DNA from 2 places in the Rhizobium sp. BK112 genome. Region 1 is predicted to be linked to the other one. Evidence: riboswitches for the same ligand, from Rfam matches in the RefSeq annotation. Region 1 holds a riboswitch; the other holds the start of a gene.
The links. Region 1 has a riboswitch for glycine ahead of gcvT (glycine cleavage system aminomethyltransferase GcvT). Riboswitches for the same ligand answer to the same signal wherever they lie in the genome.

Region 1 (15,157 bases):
GGAGCTGTTGAAGGTCTACGAGAAGCTCGGCATTCCGCTGCGTGAGCAGGAGATCCTTGCCGGTGTCGAGAAGCCGAAGATCGCCGTCGACGCCGTTTTCGACAGCGTCTCGGTCGTCACCACCTTCAAGGCAGAGCTGAAGAAGGCCGGCGTGATCTTCATGTCGATCTCGGAAGCCATCCGCGAGCATCCGGAGCTGGTGCAGAAATACCTCGGCTCCGTGGTGCCGACGAGCGATAACTATTATGCGACGCTGAATTCGGCTGTTTTCACCGACGGCTCCTTCGTGTTCATTCCGAAGGGCGTTCGCTGCCCGATGGAGCTTTCCACCTATTTCCGCATCAACGAGAAGGGCACCGGCCAGTTCGAGCGCACCCTGATCATCGCGGAAGAAGGCGCCTACGTCTCCTATCTGGAAGGCTGCACGGCGCCGCAGCGCGACGAAAATCAGTTGCATGCTGCCGTGGTCGAGCTGGTTGCGCTCGACGATGCCGAGATCAAGTATTCCACCGTCCAGAACTGGTATCCCGGTGACAAGGAAGGCAAGGGCGGCATCTACAACTTCGTCACCAAGCGCGGCGATTGCCGTGGCGACCGCTCGAAGATTTCCTGGACGCAGGTCGAAACCGGCTCGGCGATCACCTGGAAATATCCGTCCTGCATCCTGCGCGGCGACGACAGCCGCGGCGAGTTCTACTCGATCGCCGTGTCCAACGGCCATCAGCAGATCGACAGCGGCACCAAGATGATCCATCTCGGCAAGAACACGTCGAGCCGCATCGTCTCCAAGGGCATCGCCGCCGGCGTGTCCAACAACACCTATCGCGGCCAGGTCTCGGCTCACCGCAAGGCGTCGAACGCACGCAACTTCACCCAGTGCGATTCGCTGCTGATCGGCGACAAGTGCGGCGCTCATACCGTGCCCTACATCGAGGCGAAGAATTCGACGGCGCAGTTCGAACATGAAGCCACGACCTCGAAGATCTCCGAGGACCAACTGTTCTACTGCCTGCAGCGCGGTATCCCGACAGAAGCGGCGATCGCACTGATCGTCAACGGCTTCGTCAAGGAAGTCCTGCAGGAACTGCCGATGGAATTCGCCGTCGAGGCGCAGAAGCTGATCAGCATCTCGCTCGAGGGCTCGGTGGGCTAAACAGGTCTCCGTCATCCTCGGGCTTGTCCCGAGGATCTGCGCACCTATGCGGAAGGTCGCGCCGGAACATTAGGACGATTACAATTTAAAGCTTAGATCCTCGGGACAAGCCCTAGGATGACGATTGAGGCCGATGAGAACGGTCAATTGGGCGGCACTTGAACCCGCTTTATGGACAGGAAAAACGAAATGCTTGAAATCAGAAACCTCCATGCCCGTATCGCCGAAGACGGCACCGAGATCATCCGTGGCCTGAACCTGACGGTGAAGGCCGGCGAAGTTGCCGCGATCATGGGGCCGAACGGCTCCGGCAAGTCGACACTCTCCTATGTTCTGTCCGGCCGCAGCGACTACGAAGTGACTGAGGGCGACATTCTCTATAATGGCGAGAGCATCCTCGAGCTCGATCCCGCCGAGCGCGCCGCCAAGGGCATCTTCCTTGCCTTTCAGTATCCGGTCGAAATCCCCGGTGTCGCCACCATGCAGTTCCTGAAGGTGGCGATGAACGAGCAGCGCAAGGCGCGCGGCGAGGACGAGCTGACGACGCCGGATTTCATGCGCCGCGTCAAGGATGCCGCCGGCAAGCTGCAGATCAATACCGAGATGCTGAAGCGGCCGCTGAATGTCGGCTTTTCCGGCGGCGAGAAGAAGCGCGCCGAGATCCTGCAGATGGCGCTGCTCGAACCGAAGCTCTGCGTGCTCGACGAAACCGATTCCGGCCTCGATATCGACGCGCTGAAGATTGTCGCCGACGGCGTCAACGCGCTGCGTTCGCCGGATCGCGCCGTCGTGGTGATCACCCATTACCAGCGCCTGCTCGACTATATCGTGCCCGATACCGTCCACGTGCTCTATAAGGGCCAGGTGATCAAGTCGGGCGACAAGACGCTGGCGCATGAGCTGGAAGCCAATGGCTATGCCGACATCATCGGCACGGCGGCCTGAGTTCGGGTGGAAAGGACGACGTCCATGAACATGCAGACGACGAGCCGCCTGACAGCGGCCGAAGCGGCACTGATCGAGGCCTTCAACCAGCAGATCGGTGAGCTGCCCGGCAATGGCGCGGTGACGGCGCTGCGCGACCGGCTTCTCGACGACCTGAAGAAGGCCGGCCTGCCGACGCGCCGCATCGAGGCCTGGCATTATACCGACCTCAAGAATCTTCTGCGCACCGTTCCGCCACAGGCGGGTGATGCGGGCTCCGAAGCTTTGGAGCCGCTCGTTGTCGATGCCACGGTGCTGGCGGTGATCCAGGGCCATTCCAACCAGAAGGCTGCCGCCGACGGTCTTGGCATTTCGACCTATTCCGGCCATCTGCTCGATGGCTCCGCCGCAAACGGGCTCGATGCGCTCGGCAACGACGACGCCGTCGGCCGCATCAATGGCAGCTTCGTGCGCGACGGCTATGTCGTCGACGTGCCTGCCGGCACCGAGCTTGAAGCTCCGCTCGAAATCCAGTTCATCCATGCCGGCGGGCAAGCGCATACGCGCCTTCCCGTGGCCTTCGGCGCCGGCGTCAAGGCGACCGTCATCGAGCGTCACCTTGCGGCGACAAATGATGCGGCGCTGGTCTCCCATGTCAGCGACATTACGGTCGGCGAGGGAACGGAGCTGACCTGGATCATCCTGCAGCAGCAGGGAGCCGACGATACGCATCTTGGGCAGATCCGCATCGATCTCGGCGCTGACGCCAAGCTTCGGCTGTTCGTCATCAATGCCGGCGGCAAGCTGGTGCGCCAGGAGCTGCATATCAAGGTGACGGGCGAGGGCGCCGATCTGACGCTGCGCGGCATCAACCTGCTGGGCGCTGACAGCCATACAGACGTGACGATGGTGCTCGGCCACGACGTGCCGAACACCGGTTCGACCGAGGTGATCCGCAACGTCGTCTTCGACCGCGCCAAGGGCGTGTTCCAGGGCATGATCCGGGTGGCGCCCGATGCGCAGAAGACCGATGCCAAGATGGCCTGCAACACGCTGCTGATGTCCGACGATGCCGAATTCTCGGTCAAGCCCGAGCTTGAGATCTTTGCCGACGACGTGCAGTGCGGCCATGGCGCGACGGTGACCGATATCGACGCCAATCATCTCTATTACCTGATGGCGCGTGGTATTCCGGAGAAGATGGCGCGGGCGATGCTGGTCAACGCCTTCGTCGCCGAAATCGTCGAGGAACTGGAAGACGAGGCCCTGGTCGAGGCGCTGGAAAGCGTGATTTCGACCTGGCTCGAAAAGCACGCCTGATCGGATATATCGATGGACAAGATAGTGCCGGCCACTGAGTACGACGTCGAAGCCATCCGCCGGGATTTTCCGATCCTGGCGGAGAAGGTGCACGGCAAGCCGCTGGTCTATCTCGATAACGGCGCGTCGGCACAGAAGCCGCAGGTGGTGATCGACGCCATCTCGCATGCCTATTCGCATGAATATGCCAATGTGCATCGCGGCCTACACTATCTCTCGAATGCCGCGACGGACGCCTATGAGGCCGCGCGCGAAAAAGTCCGCCGCTTCCTCAATGCGCCTTCGGTTGATGACATCGTCTTCACCAAGAATTCGACGGAAGCGATCAACACCGTCGCCTATGGCTGGGGCATGCCCAAGATTGGCGAAGGCGACGAGATCGTCCTCACGATCATGGAGCACCATTCCAACATCGTGCCCTGGCACTTCATTCGCGAGCGGCAGGGCGCCAAACTCGTCTGGGTGCCCGTCGACGACGAGGGCGCCTTCCATATCGAGGATTTCGAAAAGAGCCTGACGGAGCGCACCAAGCTCGTCGCCATCACCCACATGTCGAATGCGCTCGGCACGATCGTTCCCGTCAAGGAAGTCTGCCGGATCGCGCATGAGCGCGGCATCCCGGTGCTGATCGATGGCAGCCAGGGCGCCGTGCATCTGCCGGTCGACGTGCAGGATATCGATTGCGACTGGTACGTCATGACCGGCCACAAGCTCTACGGCCCATCCGGCATCGGCGTGCTTTACGGCAAGAAGGAACGGCTGCAGGAGATGCGTCCGTTCCAGGGTGGCGGCGAGATGATCTTCGAAGTCGCCGAGGACGTCGTTACCTATAACGATCCGCCGCATCGCTTCGAGGCCGGCACACCGCCGATCGTGCAGGCGATCGGGCTCGGTTACGCGCTCGACTATATGGAGAAGGTCGGCCGCGAGGCGATCGCCCGGCACGAGGCCGATCTTGCGGCCTATGCTGTCGAGCGGCTGAAATCGGTCAATTCCCTGCGGGTCTTCGGGACGGCGCCGGATAAGGGGAGTATCTTTTCTTTCGAGCTTGCCGGAATCCATGCCCATGACGTCTCGATGGTGATCGACCGGCAGGGTGTTGCGGTCAGGGCCGGCACGCATTGCGCCATGCCGCTCTTGAAACGCTTCGGCGTCACATCCACATGCCGTGCATCCTTCGGCATGTATAATACCCGCGCCGAGGTCGATACCCTGGCCGATGCGCTGGAATATGCGCGCAAGTTCTTTGCTTGAGGAGTGTCCGTGATGAGCCTGGACGAAAGCGAACAGAAGATCGACGTGCGCGAAGGCATCGTGCATTCCAGCATTCCGGCCGATGAACTGGCGCGGCTGAGTGACGACGTCATCAGCGCCCTGAAGACCGTCTACGATCCCGAAATTCCGGCCGACATCTTCGAACTCGGTCTGATCTACAAGATCGATATCGAAGACGACCGGATGGTGAAGATCATGATGACGCTGACAGCGCCCGGCTGCCCGGTGGCCGGCGAGATGCCAGGCTGGGTCGAGAACGCCGTCGGCGCCGTCGAGGGCGTATCGGGCGTCGAGGTCGAAATGACCTTCGATCCGCCGTGGACGCCGGACCGCATGTCCGAAGAGGCGCAGGTCGCCGTCGGCTGGTACTGATACGGTGCCGTGGTATTGATCCGTTTACCTCGGACGACTACATTCGAGTCACGATGCGCCGGATCTTGACCCCGGTTGCGGAAGGAGAATGAGCCGATGGGCTTTGCAATCATGAGCATGACGGACGGGGCTGCGGCCCGTGTCAAGTCGATCGTCGAGAACTCGGGACCGGACGCTAAAGGCATTCGCGTCGGCATCAAGAAGGGCGGCTGTGCCGGGATGGAATATACCATCGACCTGGTGACCGAGCCCAATGCCAAGGACGACCTGATCGAGCGCGATGGTGCAAAAGTCTGGGTCGAGCCGTCGGCGGCTCTTTATTTGCTCGGCACCGAAATGGGCTTCGAGACGACGACGCTGCGCTCGGGCTTCACCTTCACCAATCCGAACCAGACGTCGGCCTGTGGCTGCGGCGAATCCGTCGAGCTGAAGCCTGCCGATCTCGCGGCCCTTGCCGCCCAGCGCCAGGCCGAGCCGGCGCATTCCTGATGGCCTTCAGGCCGACGGAAAATTCTCCGCCAGCAACTCCATGAAATCGGGCGTGCTCAGTCGCGCTTGATGCTCATCAGCATTTCCCACATATCGGCGCCGGTCTCGAAGACCACGGCGTTTGCCTTGTAGCTCTGCTCGGCTTCAACAAGGCCGGTCAATTCGGTGGCGGGATCGACATCCGACGCCGTCGGGCTGACGACGGCCTGGACACCGCCTGCTTCAACGGAGGTGAGGCTGGTGTTCAGCCTGGCATAGTCCGGCGTGCTGCTGTTTGCGATGTTGTTGGCAATCGCGCCGACCCGCGTCGTCTGCGCCCGCATTCCCGAAAGAGCAGTGCTCGTCATGCCCGATATGCTCATCAGCCGTTTCCCCAGAACTGGATGAAATTCTTGTACACGCCAGGATTTAGAGAATGCTGAAGGCGTTGCGTTAGCAAAGACCTACAGCTGAGTGCGTCTTGCCATTCATCTGTTCCGGATTGACACGGAACGATGTTGGAAAGGCGCGGAAATCATGGACAGCTTGGCTATCGCGACGCCACCCAGTCGTGCCAGTCGCTTTCATTGCCGTTGAAGACGTTCAGGTCGATCTTGCCGTCGACGCCATCGGAAAGGCCGGAGCCGGAATACTGCCAGAAGAGCCACTTGCGGCCCGGATAGACCTTGGAGGGGTGAGCGGCCACCGAGCGCAGCCAGAAGGGATAGTCGAGCATTTGGCCCTTCAGGTTATCCCGGTAGAAGTCCGGCGCGGTGTAGATGATTGGACGCTGGCCGTAATGGCGCTCCAGCTTGTCCATGAAGACCTGCATCTTTTCCCGGACACGTTCAGGCGAGATGCGCCTCTTGCAGCTCGATTCGCCGTTCCATTCGACGTCGATCACAGGCGGAAGAGCGTTGGCTTCCTTCGGTACGTTGCGGATGAACCAGTCGGCCTGCTCGCCGGCTGTCCGGCACCAATAGAAGAAGTGATAGGCGCCGTGTTTCAGCCCGGCTTCCTTGGCCCGGCGCCAGTTCTTCTTGAACATCGGATCGAGGTGATCGCCACCGTCTGTCGCCTTGATGTAGACGAAGTTCGCGCCTTGCCTGCGCAGCGTCTCCCAATCGATCTCGCCCTGCCAGCGCGACACGTCGACGCCGTGCACGGCAAGCTTTCTCGGCGAGGTGGAACCGAAGTTGATCGGCTTGGCATCGCGGAACCGGTGGCCGTAAATTTGGCCGCGTGAGGGCGGCCTCGCGCCGAGATCGGGAATCGCATTGCCCGCGGGATTGCTCGGCATCAGCATGGCGACCGGTTTTTCCGTCGGCATCGGCATGCCGACCGGCCTGTCTGCGGGGACGAGCGCCTGCGGCTCCGGAACCTGCCCCGTCCAGCTCAATGCCTCCTGCGGCGGGCTTGCCTGCGGAGCAGGATCGCCCACGGCTGCAGCCGGTATCGGGCCGCTCGGCTGGGTAATGGCATTGGTCGTTTCGCGCGACGGTACAGGGGTGAGCACATCTTCGGCGCCAGAACTTGCGGAGCATCCCGAGAGAATCAGGGCGGCGAGGAGGATTGCTGGCACAGCCGATGGACGCATAAGAACCTGCACGCAAAACAAGGGATCGACGATGATCCATGTTGATGGAAGCCGCCTTTATGAATTGCTAACAGAGACTTGCTAAGAAAGGTTAAATTTGATCCTTGTGCATCAGAAGCATCCAGCCGCTCCCAACCTATGGGAGGGGCCTTTAACCACTGCGACTTGGCTCCCTCTCAGCGACTGGCTCTCATCCCCGCAATCAGAATATCGATGAGTTGTCTTGCCGCCTCCCGCCAGGCGGGGCCGCAGCTGATGCTTGCGCCGCCCGCCAGCGCGCGCAGGATATCGAGCGGGTCCATCGCCAGGCGGATTTCGCCGGTGGCGACTGCGCGATCCACCAGCAGATTGACGGCGCCTATGATCAAGTCGGCCGAATCGGCATAGAGCTCGGAGGTGCCGCCGACCAAAGAATCCAGCACCTCCGACATGCCGTGTTTCGTTACGACATAATCGACGAACTGCACCAGCCACAGACGAAGCGCTTCGACAGGCGGATGTGTCTCGGCAAGGCTTTTGGCGGCAGCGGCAAGCTGCGTCGTCTCGTTGCGGTAGATGGCGGCAACCAATGCATCGCGCGTCGGGAAATGGCGATAAAGTGTGCCGATGCCGACGCCGGCGATGCGGGCAATTTCTTCCAGGCTGGCGCTGGAACCCTTGTCGGCAAAGACGGTCTTTGCCGTTTCCATCAGCAGAAGGCGGTTGCGTTCGGCATCCGCACGCGGCTTTCGGACGGTGGGTCCGTCACTTTTTTCAGCCATTTCCAAGAAGTCCCCTTGATAAACGGAGGCGCCCTCCATATTTATCTGGAGGCATCCTCCTTTTATTTCATTTGAGGCCGGCGGACAATGGTCCTCCAGCCCGGAGCGGTGCGCCATGATCAAGGAGATAATCATGAGTGGACTTTTTGGCGCGACATCGACCACCGATGAGGTGCTCGCCGGCGTCGATCTCAAGGGCAAGCGTGTTCTGGTGACGGGTGTTTCGGCCGGTCTCGGCGTGGAAACCGCACGTGTCCTGGCAGCCCATGGAGCGCAGGTGGTGGGTACGGCCCGTGACCTTGCAAAGGCAAGGGCGGCAACGGAAGTCGTGCGCGCCGGTGCAGCCAATGGCGGCAGTCTTGACATCGTCGAGCTCGATCTTGCTTCTCTGGCAAGCGTGCGGGCCTGCGCCGATGCGCTCATCGCGGATGGCCGCCCCTTCGACGTCGTCATTGCCAATGCCGGCGTGATGGCTGCTCCCTTCGGCCGCACCGCCGATGGTTTCGAAACGCAGTTCGGCACCAATCATCTCGGTCATTTTGTGCTGGTCAATCGCATCGCATCGCTCGTCAAATCGGGCGGCCGTGTGGTGATCGTCGCGTCCTCGGCCCATCGCATGGCTCCTTTCAGCCTCGACGACCTCAATTTCGAGAGCAAGACCTATGAGCCCTGGGCGGCCTATGCCCAGTCGAAAACCGCAAATATCCTGTTCGCGGTGGAGCTCGACCGGCGCCTCGAGAAGCGTGGTATCCGTGCGACGGCACTGCATCCCGGCGGCATTCAGACCGAGCTCGACCGTCATGTCGGCGCCGGCGCGATCGAAGGCATGATGGCTGAGATCAACGCAGCACTTGCCGCCGAGGGCAAACCGCCCTTCCAGCGGAAGACGATCCCGCAAGGTGCCGCGACCTCAGTCTGGGCAGGTTTCGTCGCTCCGGCAGACGCGGTCGGCGGCAGATATTGCGAAAATTGCCACGTCTCCGAAGTAACGGATGCGGAAATCAGCCCGATTTCCGAAGGCGTGCGCAGCTACGCGCTCGATCCCGCGACGGCCAAGGCATTGTGGGCCAAGAGCGAGGACATGGTCGGCGAGCGCTTCTAAGCGGCAAACCGCACATTTTGGTACTGACGGAGAGCAGGGGAACCGGGAACGGGTGCCCCTGCCGAGGTATTGAAGCTGGATCGGCTGCAAACCGGTCCGCTTCTCTTACGTTGAACCTACGCGGGGCGTCGTGTCTCCGCCGTTCAGGTCTTGATATCGAGGCCAGCTTCGACCGCGGCGGCGATGAATGCTTTGCGTGCGTCCTCGCCGGTGCGCTTGCCCTTGATGACGTCGGCGCAGATCAGCAGCGCCTGGTCGAGTGCGGCACCGTCCTCGGTCGGCCAATCCTCGATCATCGCCCAGGAGGCGGCCTGGGTGGTATCGATGCTCGTGTATTTGCCGGACTCTTCGAGGGCGACGAGCACAGGTTTCGACCATGGCGCCTGCATTCTTGCTTCGCTTTGATCCTGGGGCATGGAATGACCTTCCTTCGCACATTTCTATCAGAATGAGGAAAGCCCCTCCCATGATGGAAGGGGCTTGGATTGCTCGGCTTTCGCTACGGCGTCAGGTGTGACCGTTATTCGGCTGCCTCTGCGTAGCTTTCCACCGGCGGGCAGGTGCAGATCAGGTTGCGGTCGCCATAGACGTTGTCGACGCGGTTGACCGGGGACCAATATTTGTCGACGCGGAAGGCGCCGGGCGGGAAGCAGGCCTGTTCCCGGCTGTAGGGACGGTCCCATTCGCCGACGAGGTCTTCGACCGTGTGCGGGGCGTTCTTCAGCGGGTTGTTGGTCTTGTCCATGCGGCCATCCTCGATGGCGCGGGCTTCCTCGCGGATCGCCAGCATCGCCTCGCAGAAACGGTCGAGCTCGGCCTTGGTCTCGCTTTCCGTCGGCTCGATCATCAGCGTGCCGGCGACCGGCCAGCTCATGGTCGGCGCGTGGAAGCCGCAGTCGATCAGGCGCTTGGCGACATCGTCGACGGTGACGCCTGAGCTATCGACCAGCGGGCGTGTGTCGATGATGCATTCATGCGCGACCCGGCCGGTCTTCGACTTGTAGAGCACGTCATAGGCGCCCTTCAGCCGGGTGGCGATATAGTTGGCGTTGAGGATCGCCACCTTGGTCGCCTGGGTCAGGCCTTCGCCGCCCATCATCAGGCAATAGCTCCAGGAGATCGGCAGGATCGAGGCGGAGCCGAAGGCGGCGGCCGAGACCGCGCCCGAGCGGCCGTCGGTTTCGGGATGGCCGGGCAGGTAGGGGGCCAGATGCGCCTTGACTCCGATCGGGCCCATGCCGGGTCCGCCGCCGCCATGCGGAATGCAGAAGGTCTTGTGCAGGTTCAGGTGGCTGACGTCGGAGCCGATGTCACCGGGGCGGGACAGGCCGACCATGGCGTTCATGTTGGCGCCGTCGAGATAGACCTGGCCGCCATGCTCATGCACCAGATCGCAGATTTCCCTGACGGTTTCCTCGAAGACGCCGTGCGTCGAGGGATAGGTGATCATGCAGCAGGAGAGATTTGCCGCATGCTGCTCAGCCTTGGCGCGGAAATCGTCGAGATCGATATCGCCATTCTCGCGCACCTTGACGACGACCACCTTCATGCCGACCATCTGGGCCGAGGCCGGGTTGGTGCCATGCGCCGAGGTCGGGATCAGGCAGACGTCACGATGGCCGTCGCCATTGGCGATATGATAGTTGCGGATCGTCAGCAGGCCGGCATATTCGCCCTGCGCGCCGGAATTCGGCTGCATCGAGAAGGCGTCGTAGCCGGTGACGGCGCAGAGCTTTTCGATCAGGTCGTCGATCATCTCGCGGTAACCGAGCGCCTGGTCGGCCGGCACAAAAGGATGGATATCGGAAAATTCCGGCCAGGTGATCGGCAGCATTTCCGCCGTCGCATTGAGCTTCATCGTGCAGGAGCCGAGCGGGATCATCGAGCGGTCGAGCGCCAGATCCCGGTCGGAGAGCCGGCGGATGTAACGCGTCATCTCGCTTTCGGCGCGGTTCATGTGGAAGATCGGATGGGTGAGGTAGTCGCTGGTCCGAAGCAGGCCCTTCGGCAAGCGGTAGGAAGGCTCGAAATCGGCGATAGTGAAATTGCCGCCGAAGGCGCGCCACACGGCTTCGAGCGTGGCAGGGCGGGTGCGCTCGTCGAGGCTCATGCCGATCCGGGTTTCGCCGACCTTGCGCAGATTGACGCCTTCGGCAACGGCGGCGCGCAGGATGAGGCCCTGCATATGGCCGACGTCGACGGTGATCGTGTCGAAGAAGGTGTCGGGTTCCACCTTATAGCCGAGCTTTTCCAGGCCCTTGGCCATCAGCACGGCTTTCTGGTGCACCTGCTGGGCGATCGCCTTGATGCCCTTCGGGCCGTGGAAGACGGCATACATCGAGGCCATGACGGCGAGCAGCACCTGGGCGGTGCAGATATTCGACGTCGCCTTCTCGCGGCGGATATGCTGCTCGCGGGTCTGCAGCGACAGGCGATAGGCACGATTGCCGCGGGCATCGACGGAGACGCCGACGAGACGGCCGGGCATGGAGCGCTTGATGGCATCCTTGACCGACATATAGGCTGCATGCGGGCCGCCGTAGCCGACCGGGACGCCGAAGCGCTGCGAGGAACCGATGGCGATATCGGCGCCCATTTCGCCGGGCGACTTCAGCAGCGTCAGCGCCAGGATATCGGCGGCGACGATAGCGATGGCGCCGGTCTGGTGCAGGCGGGCGATCAGGCCGGTAAAATCATGCACGTGACCATGCGTGCCGGGATACTGGAAGATCGCCCCGAAGACATCGACGGGGTCGAGATCGGTGAAGGGATTGCCGACGATGACGCTCCAGCCGAGCGGCTCGGCGCGGGTGCGGATGAGGGCGATGGTCTGCGGATGGCAGTCTGCATCGACGAAGAAGGCTTTTGCCTTCGACTTGGCGACGCGCTCGGCGATCGCCATGCCTTCGGCGGCGGCGGTCGCCTCGTCGAGCAGCGAGGCGTTGGCGACGTCGAGGCCGGTCAAGTCGCAGATCATCGTCTGGTAGTTGAGCAGCGCTTCCAGGCGGCCCTGGCTGATCTCCGGCTGGTAAGGCGTATAGGCCGTATACCAGGCCGGGTTTTCCAGGATGTTGCGCTGGATGACGGGCGGCGTGATCGTACCGTAGTAACCCTGGCCGATCAGCGAGACCAGCACCTTGTTCTTGTTGGCGGTCTCGCGCAACTTGTCGAGCGCCTCACGCTCGGTCATCGGCGCGCCCCAGACGAGCGGCGCCTTCTGGCGGATCGAGGGCGGCAGTGTCGCGTCGATCAGGCCGTCGAGGCTGTTATAGCCGATCACCTTCAGCATGTCGGTCATCTCAGCCGGCGAGGGGCCGATATGGCGGCGATTGGCGAAATCGTAGGGCTGATAGTCGGTAAACTGGAATTCCGTCGGCGTCGTCATTACGCAGTGAGCTCCTTGTAGGCCGCCTCATCGAGCAGGCCATCGGCGTCCGCAGGATTTGCAAGCTTCAGCTTGAAGAACCAGCCGGCTCCCTGAGGATCGGAATTGACCAGCGACGGATCGGCAACGATGGCCGGATTGACCTCGGTGATCTCACCATCAAGCGGACAATAGACGTCGGAAGCAGCCTTGACGGATTCAACGGTCGCGGCATTGCCGTTCTTGGAGAAGGTCGCGCCGACTTCCGGCAGTTCGACGAAAACCAGGTCGCCGAGCTGATCGACGGCATAGTTGGTGATGCCGACCGTCGCAACGCCGCCTTCGATCTTCAGCCATTCGTGTTCTTCGGTAAATTTCAGCATTGTTCGTCCTCTCTGGAAAAGGTTTAGCGTTTGTAGGTCGGTGTGACGAAGGGCAGGGCGCTGACGGTGATCGGCAGATATTTGCCGCGCACCTCGGCGTAGACGAGTGTGCCCGCCGCAGCATGAGAGATCGGCACGTAGCCCATGGCGACGGGGCCCTCGACGCTGGGGCCGAAGCCGCCCGAGGTGACTTCGCCGATTTCGACCTTGCCCTCGGCATCGGCATAGAGCTTGGCATGGCCGCGCACCGGGGCCTTGCCTTCCGGCTTCAGGCCGACGCGGCGCCGCGCGGCGCCGTTTTCGAGTTCGGAAAGGATGCGGCCGGAGCCGGGGAAGCCGCCGGCGCGTGCACCACCGCCGCGCCTTGCCTTCTGCATGGCCCATTCCAGCGCCGCCTCGACCGGTGAGGTGGTCGTGTCGATATCATTGCCGTAGAGGCAGAGGCCGGCTTCCAGCCGCAGCGAATCGCGGGCACCAAGCCCGATTGCCTGGACGTCGGGATGTTCGAGCAACCGCATGGTGACATCCTCGGCCTTGTCTGATGGGATCGAGATTTCAAAGCCGTCCTCGCCGCTATAGCCGGAGCGCGAGACAAGACAGGAAACGTCGTGCAGGCGGCAGTGGCGCACATCCATGAATTTCATCGCCGCGACGTCGGCCCAGAGCTCGGCGAGAACCTCGACGGCACGCGGTCCCTGCAGCGCGATCAGAGCACGATTGAGAAGGGTGATATCGCATTGGTCGCCGATATGGGTCTGCAGATGGGCGAGGTCGGCTTCCTCGCACGACGCGTTGACGACGACGAAAAGATGATCGTCGAGATGGGTGATCATCAGGTCGTCGAGAATGCAGCCGGTGTCGTCGGTGAAGAAGCCATAGCGCTGACGGCCTTCGGCAAGGCCCAGTATGTCAACCGGTACCAGGCTTTCGAGCGCCAGCGCGGCATCTTCGTAGCTGCCCGATTTCGCCTTCACGATCACCTGGCCCATATGGGAGACGTCGAAGAGGCCGGCTTCGGTGCGGGTATGAAGATGTTCCTTCATGACACCTGCAGGATATTGCACCGGCATGTCATAGCCAGCGAACGGCACCATGCGGGCGCCGAGCGAAAGATGCAGGGCATGCAGCGGGGTTTTCTTCAGGGCAGCAGTATCGTCCAAAAGACGCCTCCGGGGTTTGCGCCTTCTCAGGAAGGCGCGGGCTCAAATCTGAAGGCGCGGTTGCGCACTTCTCTCCTGAGCCCCCTCTGTCCTGAGTGCCTGAGATTGTTATCCCTTCGGCGAGCGTTTCGAGAACGCTTCTCTCCAGAGTTCCGTCTGCCCCTTGCTGGTCCTTTTGCCTGAGAGTTTCCGGGGCGGTTGCTCCTTCGGCACCGGTGGCGAAAGCACCGGATTCTCCCAACAAGGTTGGCGCAATTATCCGGCGGGTGCAGCGCTTGGCAAGGGGCAAATGTCGTGACCGGGCAAATTTTTGTCGTCTTATTCCAACCAAGCCCTAATCTGCGGCAAATCTGCTTTTGCATTCGGCGGGGAAACCGGCTATCGCGACATGCTGTTGAAGGGGATCTCATGCGGCAGACCGGACTGAAAGCGACGCTCTTCCTGCGCATGCTTTGCGCATTGAGCTTGGTTTTGCTCGGCCTTGCCCATCAGGCGCCGCAGGCTGCCGCCGCCGAGGGCTACGATGCCGCGGCCTATGTGCTGCCCGACGGCACCTTCGCTTCGCTCTGCGTCACCATAAAGGACGCCGACGGCAAGACCCTTACCTTCAAACCGAATTGTGAAGCTTGCCGGCTGTCGGCCTCGGTCATCCTGCCGACGCCGGATGCGGGCTCCTGGCTCGAGCGCAAGCTCGGCTCGCTGATCAACGCGCCGGTCGAAATCTCTGTCGTTGTCGGCGCAGGCGCCGTCAGCCGGGCGAATTCCCGCGCGCCCCCCATCCTCGCCTGATCTGTTATCGTAACCATGATCAGTAATGCCGGCCCACTTGAGAGAAGTCCGCGGCCGGCGAGGAGATATCCGATGAAAACTTTCAAAAAAATTGGCAAGACATTCGGGCTTGCCGCCATTCTTTCCGCCACCGCTTTTGCCGGCGCCGAGGCGCATGTGACCTTCCTCGACAAGCAGGCAAAGCAGGACAGCACCATTCTCGCCACATTGCAGCTGCCGCACGGCTGCGACGGCAAGGCGACCACGGAAGTGCGGGTCAAGCTGCCGGAAGGTTTCGTCTTCGCCAAGCCGCAGCCGAAGGCCGGCTGGGAGGTCGAGGTGATCAAGGGCGATTATCAGAAGACCTACGACAATCACGGCGACAAGGTGAAATCAGGCGCGATCGAGATCCGCTGGAAGAACGGCAATCTCTCCGACGATTTCTATGACACCTTCGTGATCCAAGGTAAGGTTTCGGGCGTCGAAGCCGGCACCTCGCTCGCCTTTCCG
Region 2 (15,157 bases), on a different contig from region 1:
ATCGATAGTCATCGCGATAAGATCGACCAGGATGTTGATCACCACGAACATCACGGAAATGAAAATCGCGACGCCCTGTATGAGCGGAAAGTCGCGCTGTTGAACGGCATTGATCGTCAAGAGCCCCAAGCCGGGATAGTCAAAGATGAACTCGACCACCAGAACGCCGCCCAGAAGCATGCCGAGTTGTACGCCGAGCAGGTTGATCAGCGGGACCGCCGAGTTGCCAAGCACATGCGAGAAGATGGTGCGTCCACGGCTGAGCCCTCTCACCGGGGCAAGCTGAATGAAGTCCTCGCGCAACACCTGCGCAACAGAAACGGTCAGCGTACGCAGGATGAAAGGCGCAATCTCCACCGCCAGCACGATTGCCGGGAGAATGGTGTACTCGAAGCCGTTATACCCGATCGCAGGCAGTATCCTGAGTTTCACCGAGAGAAAAAGCGTCAGAACAATTCCAAGCCAGAAATTCGGCGTCGAGACGAAGATCGACCCCAATGCGAGGGCGAGTTTGTCAGGCCAGCGGCCCTGATAGAGCCCGCCGGCGAGGCCCAGTGGAACAGCAACGAGCAAGGCGATGACCAATGCGACGGCAGCGAGTTGCAGGGTCATTGGCAATGTGCCGAGAATAAGGTCGAGAACTCTCGCCCGCTCTTCCCGTGTCGGGTCGTTGTAGGCCGAACCGGCCAGGCTTGCACCGCTCTTCGGCCTGACGAACGACGTGCCGAGATCACCGGTCGCCAAATGGCCAAGATAGGATACAAATTGCAGCGGTATGGCCCGATCAAGACCAAGTTCCTTTGCCTTCATCGCCACCACCGCATCGGGGGCCATGCCGCCCACGATAAGGCGCGCGGGGTCACCCGGCACCACACGCAACAACGTGAAGATGATGAATATGACGAGAAGGATGATCAGGCTTCCCTGCAGAAGCCGTCTCAACAGGAATGATAGAAGAAACATGAACTTACCCTAGTCTGTCGGGGAAGGCGGCCGCAGCGAGGCAGCGGCCGCAGCGGTGGATCAGGCCAATGTCGCCTTATTGGCGTCCATCATACCATTCGGATAGATGTACAGACCACTTAAGCCATCACGCATGCCGTGTATGAAAACCGACGTGAAGAGAGAGAACGAAGGCGTTTTGGTCGCCAGCAACGGCATCAGCTCGGTCTGAATGACCTTCTTGCGCTCCTCGGGCTTCGAGGCGTTGCGCTCCTTATCGAGGGCAGCATCGATTTCCGGATCCTGGATGCCGCAGATGCGGTGCGTCGTCGAGTGGAAATGCGTGCGCAGCACGAGGTCCGGCTCCGGCGAACCGGTCGACCAGCCGCAGTCGATCATATGGCCAGGCCCGCCGCCGGGACGATCGTAGAGCGCGTCGCCCCAGGCCGCGACTTCCATGACGTTGAGCTTTACCGGGAAGCCCTGTTCCTGAAGCATGGCCGTGATGGCCTCGGCATATTCCTTCGTCTTCGGGTAGAAGCCCACCGATGTGATATATTCGAGTTCGGGCAGTCCTTCGCCCTTCGGGAAACCGGCTTCCGCCAAAAGCTTTTGGCACTGGTCCGGGTCGTACTTCGGATAGTTCGGGATATCGACATAGCCGAACTTGACCGGGGACACATAGCAGTTCGAGGCATGACCAGAAACGCCGAGAATATCGTCGATCACCGATCGGTCGATCGCGTGGCAGACGGCGCGACGCAGTCTCCAGTCGTTGAAGGGCGGCTTCGAGCAACGGAACCAGAGATACTTATTTTCGACCGAGATCGCCTTGTGAAGCTGGAAGCCTCCGGTCTTTTCGATCGTTTCGACCTGTTCCGCTTCAAGGCGTTCGATAAGGTCGGCTTCGCCGTTCAACAGTGCCAGTGTCCGGGTCGTCGCATCGCCGACAAAGCTGAAATTGATGCCGGGAATCGTCGGCTTGCCGAGGTAGAAATTATCGAAGGCCTCGAGGACGGTCGTGTTGCCGTCCTGTTTGACGAACTTGAATCCACCGGTGCCGTTCGGCCGGGCAGAGAGCGTCTTGGGGTCGGCAACGTCCTTTGCCGACATGATCGGCAGAAACGAGGAAAGGAACCAGAAAAGGCTTGCGGGGTAGCCGGCCTTGTCGGTTTTGACGCGCGCGACGTAATCGCTGACGACTTCGACTTCACATGGACCGGGATACCAGGCAGCCGGCCGGTCCGGGCGACTGGCATATTCGAACGTCGCCTTGACGTCTTCGGCGCTGAACGGCTTGCCGTCGTGAAACGTGACGCCTTCGCGCAGCTTGAATTCGAGCGTGTGCTCGTCGATCAGCTTCATCTCGGTCGCCAGTTCCATGACGAACTCGTCAGGTTTTTCCGGCGTCATCGGTGCGCGGGTCAGATAGCCGAACACAAAGCTTTCAAGGTTGATCTGCGCCAGCGTCGTATGAGACGAGGGGTCCCAATTGCCGGTCAGAGTTTCGGCCGAGAGAAATTTAAGAACCTTGTTTTCCGCGGCATTGGCCGGGTTGACCAGGAACTTGGTATTGAGAACAGGCATGCCGAGCGCGATGCCCGCAAGCGCCGAACTCTTTAAGAGTGATCTTCTATTGAACTCCATGACGACATCTCCACAGTTGATTTGCTGGGCGTTCCCCACCCCATCTTGTCGCCAGCAACGACAAGCGGAGGATTGTTGTTTTTGAAAAGATGGTCTTCGGCTTGCTGGCAGAACGCCATGACAAGTGCATCGGCGTGACGGCGGCCGACGACCTGCAGGCCAACGGGCAGCCCGTTGGCAGTCAGGCCGCAAGGCATCGATGCCGCCGGATTGCCGGAAAGATTGAACGGATATGTGAAGGGCGTCCAGCCCGTCCACGCGAGGACCTCCGAGGGCGACTGGAACCCTTCGGGCGCCTCCCGATCCGCCGAAAACGGCTCGACCGGGATAGTTGGCAAGAGGAGCAGGTCGATGTCTTCGAAGAGTGCGTGTACGCGACCAGCAAATTCCGCGCGCGCTTTCGCGGCCGAAAGATAATCATTGAGATTGTAGCCCGCCGAAGCTTCGACAAGGGCGCGGAAACCGCTGCCGAAATCGGACAGGTCGGACTGGGAGCCATAGGCGACGCCCCGGCCGGCAACCCAAAGGGTCTCGAAGATCCGGATCGGATCTTCCCAGTCCGGGGAAACCGAACGAACATCGATTGTGAGTGCCTGCGTGAGGGTATCGACTGCTTCGCGCACGACCCGATCGATTTCCGGCGCGACTTTGAACCCAAAGAGGCTTGGAGCAAAACCAATCCGCAGCGACTTTGTCGATCGCGTTTCGGTGTAATCGGCTTCGTCGTCCGGCAGCGCCTGATGGTCTCGCGGATCGGGCCCCTTGGCGATGTTGAACAAGAAAGCGCTATCCTTTGCCGAGACGCTCATCGGGCCAGCGTGGGACAACATCTCCGTCGCGCTCCAGGGCCATGCCGGAACGCGCCCCAGCGAGCCTTTCATGGCGAACACACCGCAGAATGCCGCCGGGATGCGCACGGAACCACCACCGTCGGACCCCAATGTGAAGGGAACCATCCGAGCCGCGAGCGCAGCACCCGAACCGGAGCTCGAACCACCACTGGTGAGCTTAGGGTCCCAGGGATTGCGTGTCGGACCATAGAATTCGGAAAAGCCGGAACCGGACCACCCCATTTCGGTGGTCGTCGTCTTGCCGATGATAATAGATCCGGCGTCAATCATCCGCTGGACGATCGGCGCCGTCGCCTTGGGAGCGAAATCCTTATAGGCATGAGATCCGCGCTGGCAGAGCTGCCCTTCGACAAAGAAGAGATCCTTGACGCCCATCGGGATACCGTGGAGAGGGCCGCGGAACCGACCTTCGGCTGCTTCGCGATCGCAGGCTCGCGCCTCGTCAAGAGCCTGTTCTTCAAACACCTGACTGAAGGCATTTACGATGGGGTTCAGCCGCGCGATGCGCGCCAGGCATTCCTTAACGAGCGCTTCGGACGTGAGCTTGCCGGAAGCGATTGCTGAGCTGAGCGAAAGAACTGAAAAATCCACGATTGTGATCTCCTTAGAATGTGGATTTATGTTGATTTATTGCGTTTGTCAACACGTCAGCGAGGGTATTTTGTGTTTCACGAGATGAAGATCGATAGCCCACCCCGAGAAGTCGGGAAGGGCAAGCACCGGTACACGCGACGGATAAATACATCTAGGAAGAGATAATACCGCGCAAAAAGGCATTACATGCAGGCATTTTCCTAGCAATTAGCAATTCCGCCAAACTCCACAGTACGAACTTTTGACCGCGCCTAGCTTCAGGCGTCACTTAGAAATTAGACAACGTTGGTTATGTTGACTTTGTGTTGCGTTTATTGTTTTTGTTGATATGATGTGGAAATCAACGGAGGGATTCATGCAGGAATATCAACTTCTGAGCCCGGCGGAGTCACCAGTTGCGATCGAAAACGCCGCTGGGTCGGGGGATATCGTTATTATCTGCGAGCATGCATCGAGAGCCATCCCTGCCAAGCTCGGCGATCTCGGTCTGGATGCAGCGGCGCTCGAAAGTCATATCGCTTGGGACCCTGGCGCGTTGGAGCTTTCGCGGTGCCTATCCGCTTCGCTCGATGCTTGCCTCTATGTCCAGCGATTTTCGCGCCTTGTGTATGACTGCAATCGCCCGCCGGAAGCCCCCTCCGCAATGATAGAGAAGAGCGAAATCTACGACGTCCCTGGCAACAAGAACATCGCGCCAACTGAGCGCCAAGCGCGTGTGGACGAAATCTACTTGCCCTTCCGAGACGGCCTTTCCTCGCTACTTTCCTCACGGGCGGCTGCAGGGCGACATTCGGTTCTGGTCACCGTCCACAGCTATACGCCGGTCTATTTCGGCAAGAAGCGCGATGTCGAAATCGGTATCTTGCACGACAGCGACAGCCGTCTGGCAGACGCAATGCTGTCAGAGGCGCAGTCTCGTCATCAAGAATTCCTGATCCTGCGGAACCAACCATACAGCCCTGTGGATGGCGTCACTCACACGCTTGTGGAGCATGCGATCGCGCGAGGCTTACCGAACGTTATGATCGAGGTCCGCAACGATCTTCTCACAGATAGCCAACGCCTGCCACAAGTCGCGGCATACCTCTCGTCACTGATCGAAGCTGCCGTTAACGCTGTTCGTCCAGAGCGCGAGAACGAAGCCATTCTGGCTTCTGCCTTGATTGCCGCCGAGGCGGCGATCAAGGCCTGACTCGAAAACCGTCCAAATCGCGGCAGGCAACTCCGCTTTCCATTCTGAGGCATCTTCATGAGCTCAACATATACATTTGACGATCTAAAACAGGATGTGGCCGAAGGCCGTATCGATACCGTTCTCACCTGTCTCGTCGACATGCAGGGACGCCTCATGGGCAAGCGCTTTCACGCCCAATTCTTCCTGGACGGTGCCTACGAAGAAACGCACAGCTGCAATTACCTGCTCGCGACGGACCTCGAAATGGAAACCGTGCCCGGCTTTAAATCCACGAGTTGGGCATCCGGTTATGGCGACTATACGATGAAGCCTGACCTTTCGACTTTGCGCAAGGTGCCCTGGCTCGAGGGCACCGCTCTGGTGCTCTGCGACGTCCTCGACCACAATACCCACGAAGAGGTGCCGCACTCGCCGCGCGCCGTCCTTAAGAAGCAGGTCAAGCGTCTTGAGGCTATGGGCCTCAAACCTTTTATGGCGACCGAACTGGAGTTCTATCTTTTCGACCAGACATTCGAAAGCGCGCAGGCGGCCGGCTACCGCGATCTTCGTCCAGCCGGAAGCTATAATGAGGACTATCACATCTTCCAGACGACCAAGGAAGAGGAGGTGATGAGGGCATTGCGGAACGGCCTACAGGGCGCCGGAATCCCGGTGGAGAATTCCAAGGGCGAGGCGTCGCCCGGCCAGGAAGAGATCAATGTCCGCTATGCCGATGCGCTTGTGATGGCCGACCGGCATGTGATTATCAAGAACGCATGCAAGGAAATCGCCTGGCAGCGCGGCAAGTCTGTCACCTTCCTTGCGAAATGGAACGGTAATTCCGCTGGCTCCTCATCGCACATCCACCAGTCGCTCTGGAGCCTGGACGGCAAAGAGCCGAAGTTCTTCGAAAAATCGGCCAAGTTTGGCATGTCTGAGCTGATGCGCAATTATGTGGCCGGGCTCCTCGCACACGCCAGTGAAACTACCTATTTCCTGGCACCTTACATCAATTCCTACAAACGCTTCGTCGCCGGTACGTTCGCCCCAACCAAGGCGATTTGGTCTAAGGATAACCGGACGGCTGGCTACAGACTGTGCGGCGAGGGCAGCAAAGGCATTCGTATCGAGTGCCGCGTCGGCGGATCTGACATTAACCCGTATCTTGGCATGGCAGCACTGATTGCAGCCGGTATCGATGGGATCGAGAACAACCTAGAGCTCGAAGCCCCCTTCGTCGGCGATGCCTATAGCGGCAAGGACATTCGTGAAATTCCGAAGACCCTGCGCGACGCTGCCAAGTCCATGTCAAACTCGAAGATGCTGCGCAGCGCGTTCGGAGACGACGTTATTGACCACTACACGCGTGCGGCGGAATGGGAGCAGGAAGAATACGATCGGCGCATCACCGACTGGGAGGTGGCTCGCGGTTTCGAGAGGGCTTAGCCCAACAGCGACCGTCGCTCCTGACGAGAGTCATTCAAATCCGAATCAAAATTCACAACTGGGAACCTGATCATGCCAATGATCCAATGCATATCGCCGGTCGACGGATCGGTTTACGCGGAGCGTCCGCCGCTGCCGCTCCAGGCTGCGAAGGAAGCCGTGGCGCGGGCGCGCAAGGCACAGAAGGCCTGGGCGAAGCGTTCGCTCGAAGACCGCATTCAGATGGTGCTGAAGGGTGTCGCGCGTCTCAACGAGATGTCCGACGTCGTCGTGCCCGAGATCGCCTGGCAGATGGGCCGTCCGATCCGCTATGGCGGCGAGTATAAGGGCTTCAACGAGCGCTCCAACTATGTCGCCTCGATCGCGGCCGATGCGCTGGGGCCTCTTGTCGTAGAGGAGAGCGAGCGGTTCGAACGTCGCATCGAGCGCGAACCACATGGCGTCGTCTTCGTCGTCGCGCCCTGGAACTATCCCTATATGACGGCGATAAACACGATCGCGCCGGCGCTGATGGCCGGCAATACGGTGGTGCTGAAACACGCCTCGCAGACGCTGCTGGTCGGCGAGCGGCTGGTACAGGCCTTCGTCGAGGCCGGCGTGCCGGAGGATGTATTCCAGAACGTGTTCCTCGATCACGAAACGACCTCGGCGCTGATTGCCGCCGGCAGCTTCAATTTCGTCAACTTCACCGGATCGGTCGAAGGCGGGCGTTCGATGGAGCGTGCCGCCGCCGGCACCTTCACCGGCCTCGGTCTTGAACTCGGCGGCAAGGATCCGGGTTACGTAATGGAGGACGCCGATCTCGAGGCGGCCGTCGATACGCTGATGGACGGCGCGACCTATAATTCCGGCCAGTGCTGCTGCGGCATCGAGCGCGTCTATGTGCACGAATCCCTCTATGACGCCTTTGTCGAGAAGTCGGTCGCCTGGGTGTCGAACTACAAGCTCGGCAATCCGCTCGATCCCGAGACTTCGCTCGGCCCAATGGCCAACAAGCGTTTCGCCAAGGTGGTGCGCGAGCAGATCGCCGATGCGGTCTCCAAGGGCGCCAAGGCGCTTGTCGACCCGAAGCTCTTTCCGCAGGATGACGGCGGCGCCTATCTCGCGCCGCAGATCCTCGTTGATGTCGACCATTCCTTGGCCTTCATGCGTGAAGAGACGTTCGGTCCGGCGGTCGGCATCATGAAGGTGAAGAACGACGAGGAAGCGCTTGCCCTGATGAACGACAGCCGCTACGGGCTGACCGCCTCGCTCTGGACGAGGGATGCCGAACGGGCAGCGCGGCTCGGCCGCGAGATCGAAACCGGCACCGTCTTCATGAACCGCGCGGACTATCTCGATCCGGCGCTCTGCTGGACCGGCGTCAAGGAGACCGGCCGCGGCGGCTCGCTGTCGATCATCGGCTTCCAGAATCTGACGCGTCCGAAATCCTACCACCTGAAGAAAGTCACAGCATGAGCAGCAGCAACATCACCGCAAACTGGAGCTATCCGACATCGGTCAAGCTCGGCCGGGGCCGCATCAAGGAGTTGCCCGACGCCTGCAAGAGCCTCGGCATGAAAAAGCCGCTGCTCGTCACCGATCGCGGCCTCGCATCGATGGCGATCACCAAGAATGCGCTCGACATTCTGGAGGACGCCGGTCTTGGCCGGGCGATCTTCGCCGAGGTCGATCCGAACCCGAACGAGAAGAACCTCGATGCCGGTGTCAGGGCGTTCCGAGACGGCGGTCATGACGGCGTCGTCGCCTTCGGCGGCGGCTCGGGCCTCGATCTCGGCAAGTGCGTCGCCTTCATGGTCGGCCAGACGCGGCCGGTGTGGGATTTCGAGGATATCGGCGACTGGTGGACGCGGGCGAGCCTCGAAGGCATCGCGCCGATCGTCGCCGTGCCGACGACGGCCGGCACCGGCTCGGAAGTCGGCCGCGCCAGCGTCATCACCAATTCCGAAACGCATGTGAAGAAGATCATCTTCCATCCGAAGTTCTTGCCCGGCGTTGTGATTTCCGATCCGGAGCTGACGGTCGGCATGCCGAAGATCATCACGGCCGGCACCGGCATGGATGCCTTCGCCCATTGCCTGGAGGCCTATTCCTCGCCCTTCTATCATCCGATGTCGGCCGGCATCGCGCTGGAAGGCATGCGGCTTGTCAAGGAGTTCCTGCCGCGCGCCTATAAGGAAGGCACCGATCTCGAAGCCCGCGCCAACATGATGGCAGCCGCCGCCATGGGCGCGGTCGCTTTCCAGAAAGGGCTCGGCGCCATTCATGCGCTGTCGCATCCGATCGGCGCGGTCTACAACACCCATCACGGCATGACCAATGCGGTTGTCATGCCGGCGGTGCTGCGCTTCAACCGCGCCGCGATCGAGGAGAAGATCGGCCGGGCTGCCGCCTATCTCGGCATTTCCGGCGGTTTCGACGGCTTCTACGACTATGTGCTGAAGCTTCGCTCCGACCTCGGCGTACCGGAAACTCTGACAGCAATGGGAATCGCCGCAGACCGCATCGACGAATTGTCGGCCATGGCAATCGAAGATCCGAGCGCCGGCGGCAACCCTGTTGTGATGACCCTCGAAAATACCAAGGCGCTGTTCAAGGACTGCTTCTGAACCAGATACGGCTTCCCCAACTGGCCCGGAAAAAACAGGTCTTTTCCGGGCCCTTTTTTAAGTTCGAACAATGACTTTCCTGACAGTCCTACCAGGGCAGGGCGATACGGCGCTCCTGGACCAGGCGGACGGAAAAACTGAGGATTTCCAAGGCATGTTGACAATTAAGCGGCTGGCGCTTGCGGATGCCAAACTGCTCATCGAAGGCGCCGCTATCAGAGCAAAGGATATCGGCGTCCCGATGTGCATTGCGGTCACTGATGAGTCCGGGCAACTGATCGCTTTCGAACGCATGGATGGTGGCAAGATAACAAGTGCGATCATCGCTCAAGACAAAGCCTACACGGCTGCTGGCGCCAAGCGCACGACTGAAAGCTACGGAACTGCCAGCCAGCCAGGTTCACCGGCCTATGGGATCAACTCGGCAATCGGTGGTCGATTGATGGTAGTTGCAGGCGGTCTGCCAGTCATTGTGGACGGCGAGGTTGTCGGTGCCATCGGACTTAGCTCAGGAACCCCGGCCCAGGATACTGAGTGTGCGCAAGCCGGCATCGAACACCTCCTAAAATGCCACAAGTGACTCACATTCCACCGATGCTGCGGTGAATAACCGACAGACGCAAACCGGTACCATCACCTGATTTCGCGGGACGAATGGCGAGGGTTGGCGACGTTGGTTTCCGCAAGACGAGATCTTTGCGGCAGGCAAGCTTCCTCGCAAGCTTCGGTGGCAAGATACTACGGTCGTGCAGGAGAGATGGCGCGTTGCGCCACGCCGAAGGAGCAACCCCCCAGGAAACTCTCAGGTAAAGAAGACTGCAGGCTCGATTACAATCTGGAGAGAGGCACGGCGTGTGTCCACCGAAGGGGACCCTCAGGAGAGGGAGAAGCTCTCAGGTAAAAAGACAGATGGGGGCTATGGGACTGGCAAACGTTCCCGAACCAATGTTGGAGAGAATACGTGCCCCACATCGTCGTTTTGGGCGCTGGAATTACCGGCGTCACCACCGCTTATGCCCTGTCCCGCCGCGGATTTGATGTCACTGTCATCGATCGGCATCGCTACCCCGCGATGGAAACCTCCTTCGCGAACGGGGGGCAACTGTCCGCGAGCAACGCTGAAGTCTGGAATCACTGGTCTACGGTTGCCAAAGGCATCAAGTGGATGCTGAAGAGCGATGCTCCTTTGCTCCTCAACCCGACGCCCAGTTGGCACAAATATTCATGGATGGGGGAGTTTCTTGGCAACATTGGCAACTACCGATCAAATACGATAGAGACAACCCGATTGGCGATTGCGGCTCGCAAACATATGTTCGAGATCGCCGACGAAGAAGAGATTGAGTTCGACCTCGAGAAGCGCGGAATTCTGCACGTCTACTACGACAAAGCCAGCTTCGATCACGCCTCACAGGTAAATGCGATGTTGGTCCAAGCCGGGCTCGATCGCAAACCGGTGACGGCCAGTGAGATCCGGACGATTGAACCTGCGTTGGTGGGGGATTTTTTCGGGGGGTTCTTTACGCCCTCGGACTCGACAGGCGACATTCACAAATTCACCCGAGGCCTTGCGGCAGCCTGCGTCAAACGCGGTGTGAAATTCGTGTTTGATGCAAATGTCGATCGGCTCGTTTCGCAAGGCGGCGTGAAGGTCATCTGGAAACCGACGGGTTCGGAGGACGGGAAGCAAAGCATCATTGACGCAGATTCACTGGTGATATGTGCTGGTGTCGCTAGCCGGCGTTTTGCCGATATGCTCGGTGACCGCATCAACGTCTACCCGGTAAAGGGATATTCGATCACCGTCCATCTCGATGATCGCGAGAGCCAGAGCGGCGCGCCCTGGACGAGCCTGCTCGACGATCGCGCAAAGATCGTCACGAGCCGTCTCGGGGTCGATCGGTTCCGCGTGGCAGGAACAGCAGAATTCAATGGCGTGAACCGTGATATCCGGCAGGACCGCATCAATCCATTGACCGAATGGGTGAGAACGCTGTTTCCCAAAGTTGCGACGTCACGCGTCGTTCCGTGGGCGGGTCTGCGTCCAATGATGCCGAACATGATGCCGAGGGTCAGGTCAGGAAGCAGGCCGGGGGTGTTTTATAATACCGGTCATGGCCACCTTGGTTGGACGCTTTCAGCGGCCACCGCGGAGTTGGTAGCCGAAATGATCCTGAAACATAAGACAAAAGTCGCATGACATCGAATAGGAGAGGTGGGTGGCGACCTTTCCGAGCGTCCGCAAGATGCATGGGCCAAGGGTGATTGTCTTTCACCTCGAGATCCTCGGCCCTATCGTAGAGGCTGCTCGGCATGTTCTGGATGCAGATGGGCATCAGAACCGGTTTGGTGGCTGCGGAAGTCATGGGAGGCGGCTCCTCGGATTTAGGGCGAGCGGGGACACAGCAGCCCAACGTGGAATGATGGCATCGCGGACAGACGATCCGGGGCAGCGCTGCGACGGAACGATTGTCCACAAACAGGCGAAGCCGTCATGGCTTGCCGCAAAGGGTCTTGCGCTCGGATTCCGTCAGGCTGCTGGGCATCCAGAATTTCTCGTTGAGATCATCGCGAAAGTTCGCTTTCGCCTTCGCGATGTCCCAGCCGTCAGGTTCATAGACGTAGCGCTTATGGAGTGCCTTGCCCTCAAGGAGGGCAACAGCGGCGCGTACAGCGGCGGCTCCTTGCTCGGGACCGTACTCGGTCGCGACAGCATCGACCCCGCTATCGATCCATTGCTTGAGAAAGCCGTTATTCGCTTCACCAGTGATCGGCGAATTTTGGCGCCGTACTTTTGGAACACATCGATGCATGCCCGGCTCATGTCGGCTCCAGATGACCAGATGCCGTCAACCGCCGGATTTTCGAGATAGAATGTCTCACAAACCTTGTGGCCGTAGTCGTAACTCCAAAGACCGGCGTCTTCGGCGACGATCTTGATATCGTTCCCTTTATCGCCTCGAGCAAACCCTTATACCGATTGATGTCTTCCGGGCGGGTCGGAAGACCACGCAAGACCCAGATATTGCCTTTTCCACCCAGTTCTTTCGCCAGGAAGTCGCCCGAGACCTTCCCGAAATTCTCCCCGCCACCCTGGATGTCGACCGTGAACTTGTCGGTCTCGGTTAGGCCGGTGTGCACGATCACCGGAATTCCGGCGGCGACGGCCTTTTCAATACCGGCATCGGCGGAAGTGGGCGACACCGGGGTCACGATGATGGCATCGACCTTCTGTGCGATCAGTTCCTCGATATCGGAGATCTGTTTGGCCTGGCTAAGATTGGCGTCAAGAAGCACGAATTGCGAGATACGTGGGTCGGCTTTCACGACCGCCTGCGCTTCCGCCGCCATCTGCGTTGCCCAGGTATTGGCATTCACGCCAAAATGGCTCATGCCGATTTTCCAGGGGCTCGCCTTCTTGAATTGATCGGCCGGAACAGTTTGCTCGTCGCCAGGGCGGGCAACGACACCGGACATCAAGTCGACGTCTTCGGCGTACGCGACATGACCGAGAAATAATACCGTCGAGCAGAACAAACACCGCAATATGTGGCTTCGGATGGTGAATATGCGCTTTCTGTGTCCCGTGATTAGGTAATGGTCAGACGGCGGGCGCCGCATAAGGTGATTCAGGATTGCCGAAATTGCTGAGAAGGCTTCTTGCGATGCCCTGTCGAGGGATTTTGGCTATTCAGTTTTCTTCGTTGCGGTCTCTGTCTGATAGGCCAGAATTGCCGCTTGGGTCCGTTCGGCCTGCTGCAAGAGATTGACCAAGATCTCGCCGGCGCGGAGATACCGGTCAGCTTCTGACTCCGGGCTTCCATCGGATGGGCTGACATGCGCACCAACCCTCCGCTCCCTGGGGAAATGAACGATTTCGGCCATGACTGAGCTTTCCTTCTTCCGCCGACCAAAACGCAGCCGGGCAAAAATGTGCCCTCAAAACGTCTTATTGAAATAGTTATTCATAGAGAATGAATATTAGATTAACCCTGTTTTGAGCTCTGTCAGCGCCGCGTCTCGACGTTGGCGGGTTGCAAGCTCCGAACTTTGGGGAGGACTAAAACAGGGATGGGTCCGCAGTCGGCGCTAGCGACGGGCCAAATGAAGTCGGGTGCTGGCATCCGCGTGAGTGGTGAATCTTGCGCCGGCAATTCGAACGAGCGAGATCTTTCGCCGCCTTGGAGTAATCTTAAATTCGCCAGCGCAAGGGCGCTGCGGTCATCTCAGCAAAAATGCGGCAAATCGGAAAGGTTGCCCCGGGTCGCTGCGCACATCCCACGATAAAGGTTGCAGCGCTTCACTGGCGTACCTTTGCCAGCGCCTCCGTTGCCGCTTTTGCCTCCAATGTGAGAAGTGCGGTCTCCAGGCTCTTCTCGATCTTATTTGCGGTGGTTCCTTCAAGCAAAGCGATTTCGGCGATGGTCCTGCATTGAGAAACCCATCGCAGGCACATCATTCCGAGTGGCGAAAGCATCCGCGTTTCCATGACAAAATCTCCAATTGCGTGTTATGTTATATCCGCAGCAACCATTAAGCTTCATTATGGAACTCATATCCGCAAGCTCAGCAAAAGATGGCCAATAAAGGATCTTGCAAACGATAGCGGCACCACGCGCAAATAGCCGGCTGTCCTGCCTCCGCCCAATAACGGGAAAGTTCCTTTGTCGTCGCGCCACATCGAACGAGTGTGGCGATGGTCGAGGCCAATTTTGACTACGCAACCGCACAGCTCAATCGCTCAGTAATCGTGGGACTTTCCTCGTCACGCAGACGGAATTGGTAAAGAAGCTTGCGAAGATCTTCTGCTTCTACGGCGACGGATTTCACGATGTGGTTTGTCGCTTCGACCATTATGCCATTTTGCTGTGTAATTTTGTCGATCAATCCAACCGCGGCATTGGTTTCCTGAATACTCGCATTCTGGGCGTTCGCACCCTCTGCGATTGAATCAATATTCATGGCGATCGAGGACACGCTTCCCATAATTTCATTGAGCCGCTCCTGCGCCGCCTTAACGAGTTCCGCACCATGGACGACGTTTCTTCTTGACTCCGAGACGAGATTGCGGATTTCCAGCACCGACGACCCGGCCTTTTGAGCTAACTCGCGGACCTCGTGCGCGACAACTGCAAAGCCTTTTCCGCTTTCACCAGCCCGCGCCGCTTCCACACCAGCATTCAAAGCAAGAAGGTTTGTCTGAAACGCGATGCCCTCAATCATGTCAGCGATCGTCGAAATTTTCAGGGATGATTTTTCGATTTGGTTCATGGCATCAACAGCCTGGACGACAACCTCTCCGGACTTTTGGATCTGTTCGTTTGCGCGCTGTGCAGCTTGAGATACATCTGCGGCCAACTGGCTTCCATTGATTGCGACCGTCACGATTTCGTTGAGCGCGGCTGATGTCTCTTCTACCGACGCAGCCTGCTGTTCCGTGCGCTTCGCAAGGTCATTGGTATCGGTCTGCAAATCCAGCATATCCTGGCTTATGAGCGTGGCTTTATCATTGGCCTCCTTCAAGGTCGCGCCAAGTCTTTCCATCGACAGGTTGAAATCAAGCCGGAGTTGATCCAGTTCCTGCTTGAACGGTTGCTGCAAGCGGACTGCGAGATCGCCTTCCGCGACCTTGCGCAGGCCGAGCGCGAGCGCCTGCACGGCATACCGTGTCGTCTCTGCATCCTCTTGTTTTTCTGCCTGGATTGTCCGCTGCTGTTCGGCCGCAAGCGTGCGCGCCTCGCCGGCCTCGTGCTCCGCTGCGAGCTTCTTCTGAGCGTTTTCCCGGAAGATTTTCAGGGCTCGGGCCATTTCGCCGATCTCATCTTTTCTATGTGCCCCGGTGACGTCGATCGATAAGTCCCCACCCGCGAGCTTCATCATCAGTTGCGTCAGCG

Region 2: another riboswitch for glycine. It lies ahead of FHT75_RS29360 (D-amino acid dehydrogenase); the one in region 1 lies ahead of gcvT (glycine cleavage system aminomethyltransferase GcvT).

The regions. Positions count from the first base shown of each region.
Region 1 covers NZ_JACHYZ010000009.1:315,200-330,356, forward strand. Annotated here, with positions in the region: gene sufB (Fe-S cluster assembly protein SufB) at 1-1,153, shown strand, start outside; gene sufC (Fe-S cluster assembly ATPase SufC) at 1,343-2,098, shown strand; gene sufD (Fe-S cluster assembly protein SufD) at 2,123-3,397, shown strand; gene FHT75_RS24425 (cysteine desulfurase) at 3,410-4,651, shown strand; gene FHT75_RS24430 (SUF system Fe-S cluster assembly protein) at 4,664-5,044, shown strand; gene sufA (Fe-S cluster assembly scaffold SufA) at 5,141-5,533, shown strand; gene FHT75_RS24440 (flagellar basal body protein) at 5,590-5,895, opposite strand; gene FHT75_RS24445 (GH25 family lysozyme) at 6,063-7,109, opposite strand; gene FHT75_RS24450 (TetR/AcrR family transcriptional regulator) at 7,286-7,909, opposite strand; gene FHT75_RS24455 (SDR family NAD(P)-dependent oxidoreductase) at 8,004-8,972, shown strand; gene FHT75_RS24460 (DUF982 domain-containing protein) at 9,116-9,361, opposite strand; gene gcvP (aminomethyl-transferring glycine dehydrogenase) at 9,493-12,357, opposite strand; gene gcvH (glycine cleavage system protein GcvH) at 12,357-12,719, opposite strand; gene gcvT (glycine cleavage system aminomethyltransferase GcvT) at 12,743-13,879, opposite strand; glycine riboswitch at 13,956-14,037, opposite strand; glycine riboswitch at 14,041-14,129, opposite strand; gene FHT75_RS24480 (hypothetical protein) at 14,288-14,668, shown strand; gene FHT75_RS24485 (copper chaperone PCu(A)C) at 14,741-15,157, shown strand, end outside.
Region 2 covers NZ_JACHYZ010000014.1:26,697-41,853, reverse strand. Annotated here, with positions in the region: gene FHT75_RS29400 (ABC transporter permease) at 1-963, opposite strand, end outside; gene FHT75_RS29395 (ABC transporter substrate-binding protein) at 1,024-2,589, opposite strand; gene FHT75_RS29390 (amidase) at 2,562-4,031, opposite strand; gene FHT75_RS29385 (N-formylglutamate amidohydrolase) at 4,390-5,226, shown strand; gene FHT75_RS29380 (glutamine synthetase family protein) at 5,284-6,654, shown strand; gene FHT75_RS29375 (aldehyde dehydrogenase family protein) at 6,727-8,112, shown strand; gene FHT75_RS29370 (iron-containing alcohol dehydrogenase) at 8,109-9,263, shown strand; gene FHT75_RS29365 (heme-binding protein) at 9,334-9,843, shown strand; glycine riboswitch at 10,003-10,092, shown strand; gene FHT75_RS29360 (D-amino acid dehydrogenase) at 10,225-11,463, shown strand; gene FHT75_RS36020 (hypothetical protein) at 11,756-12,076, opposite strand; gene FHT75_RS36015 (substrate-binding domain-containing protein) at 12,084-12,809, opposite strand; gene FHT75_RS29350 (hypothetical protein) at 12,951-13,148, opposite strand; gene FHT75_RS29345 (methyl-accepting chemotaxis protein) at 13,980-15,157, opposite strand, start outside.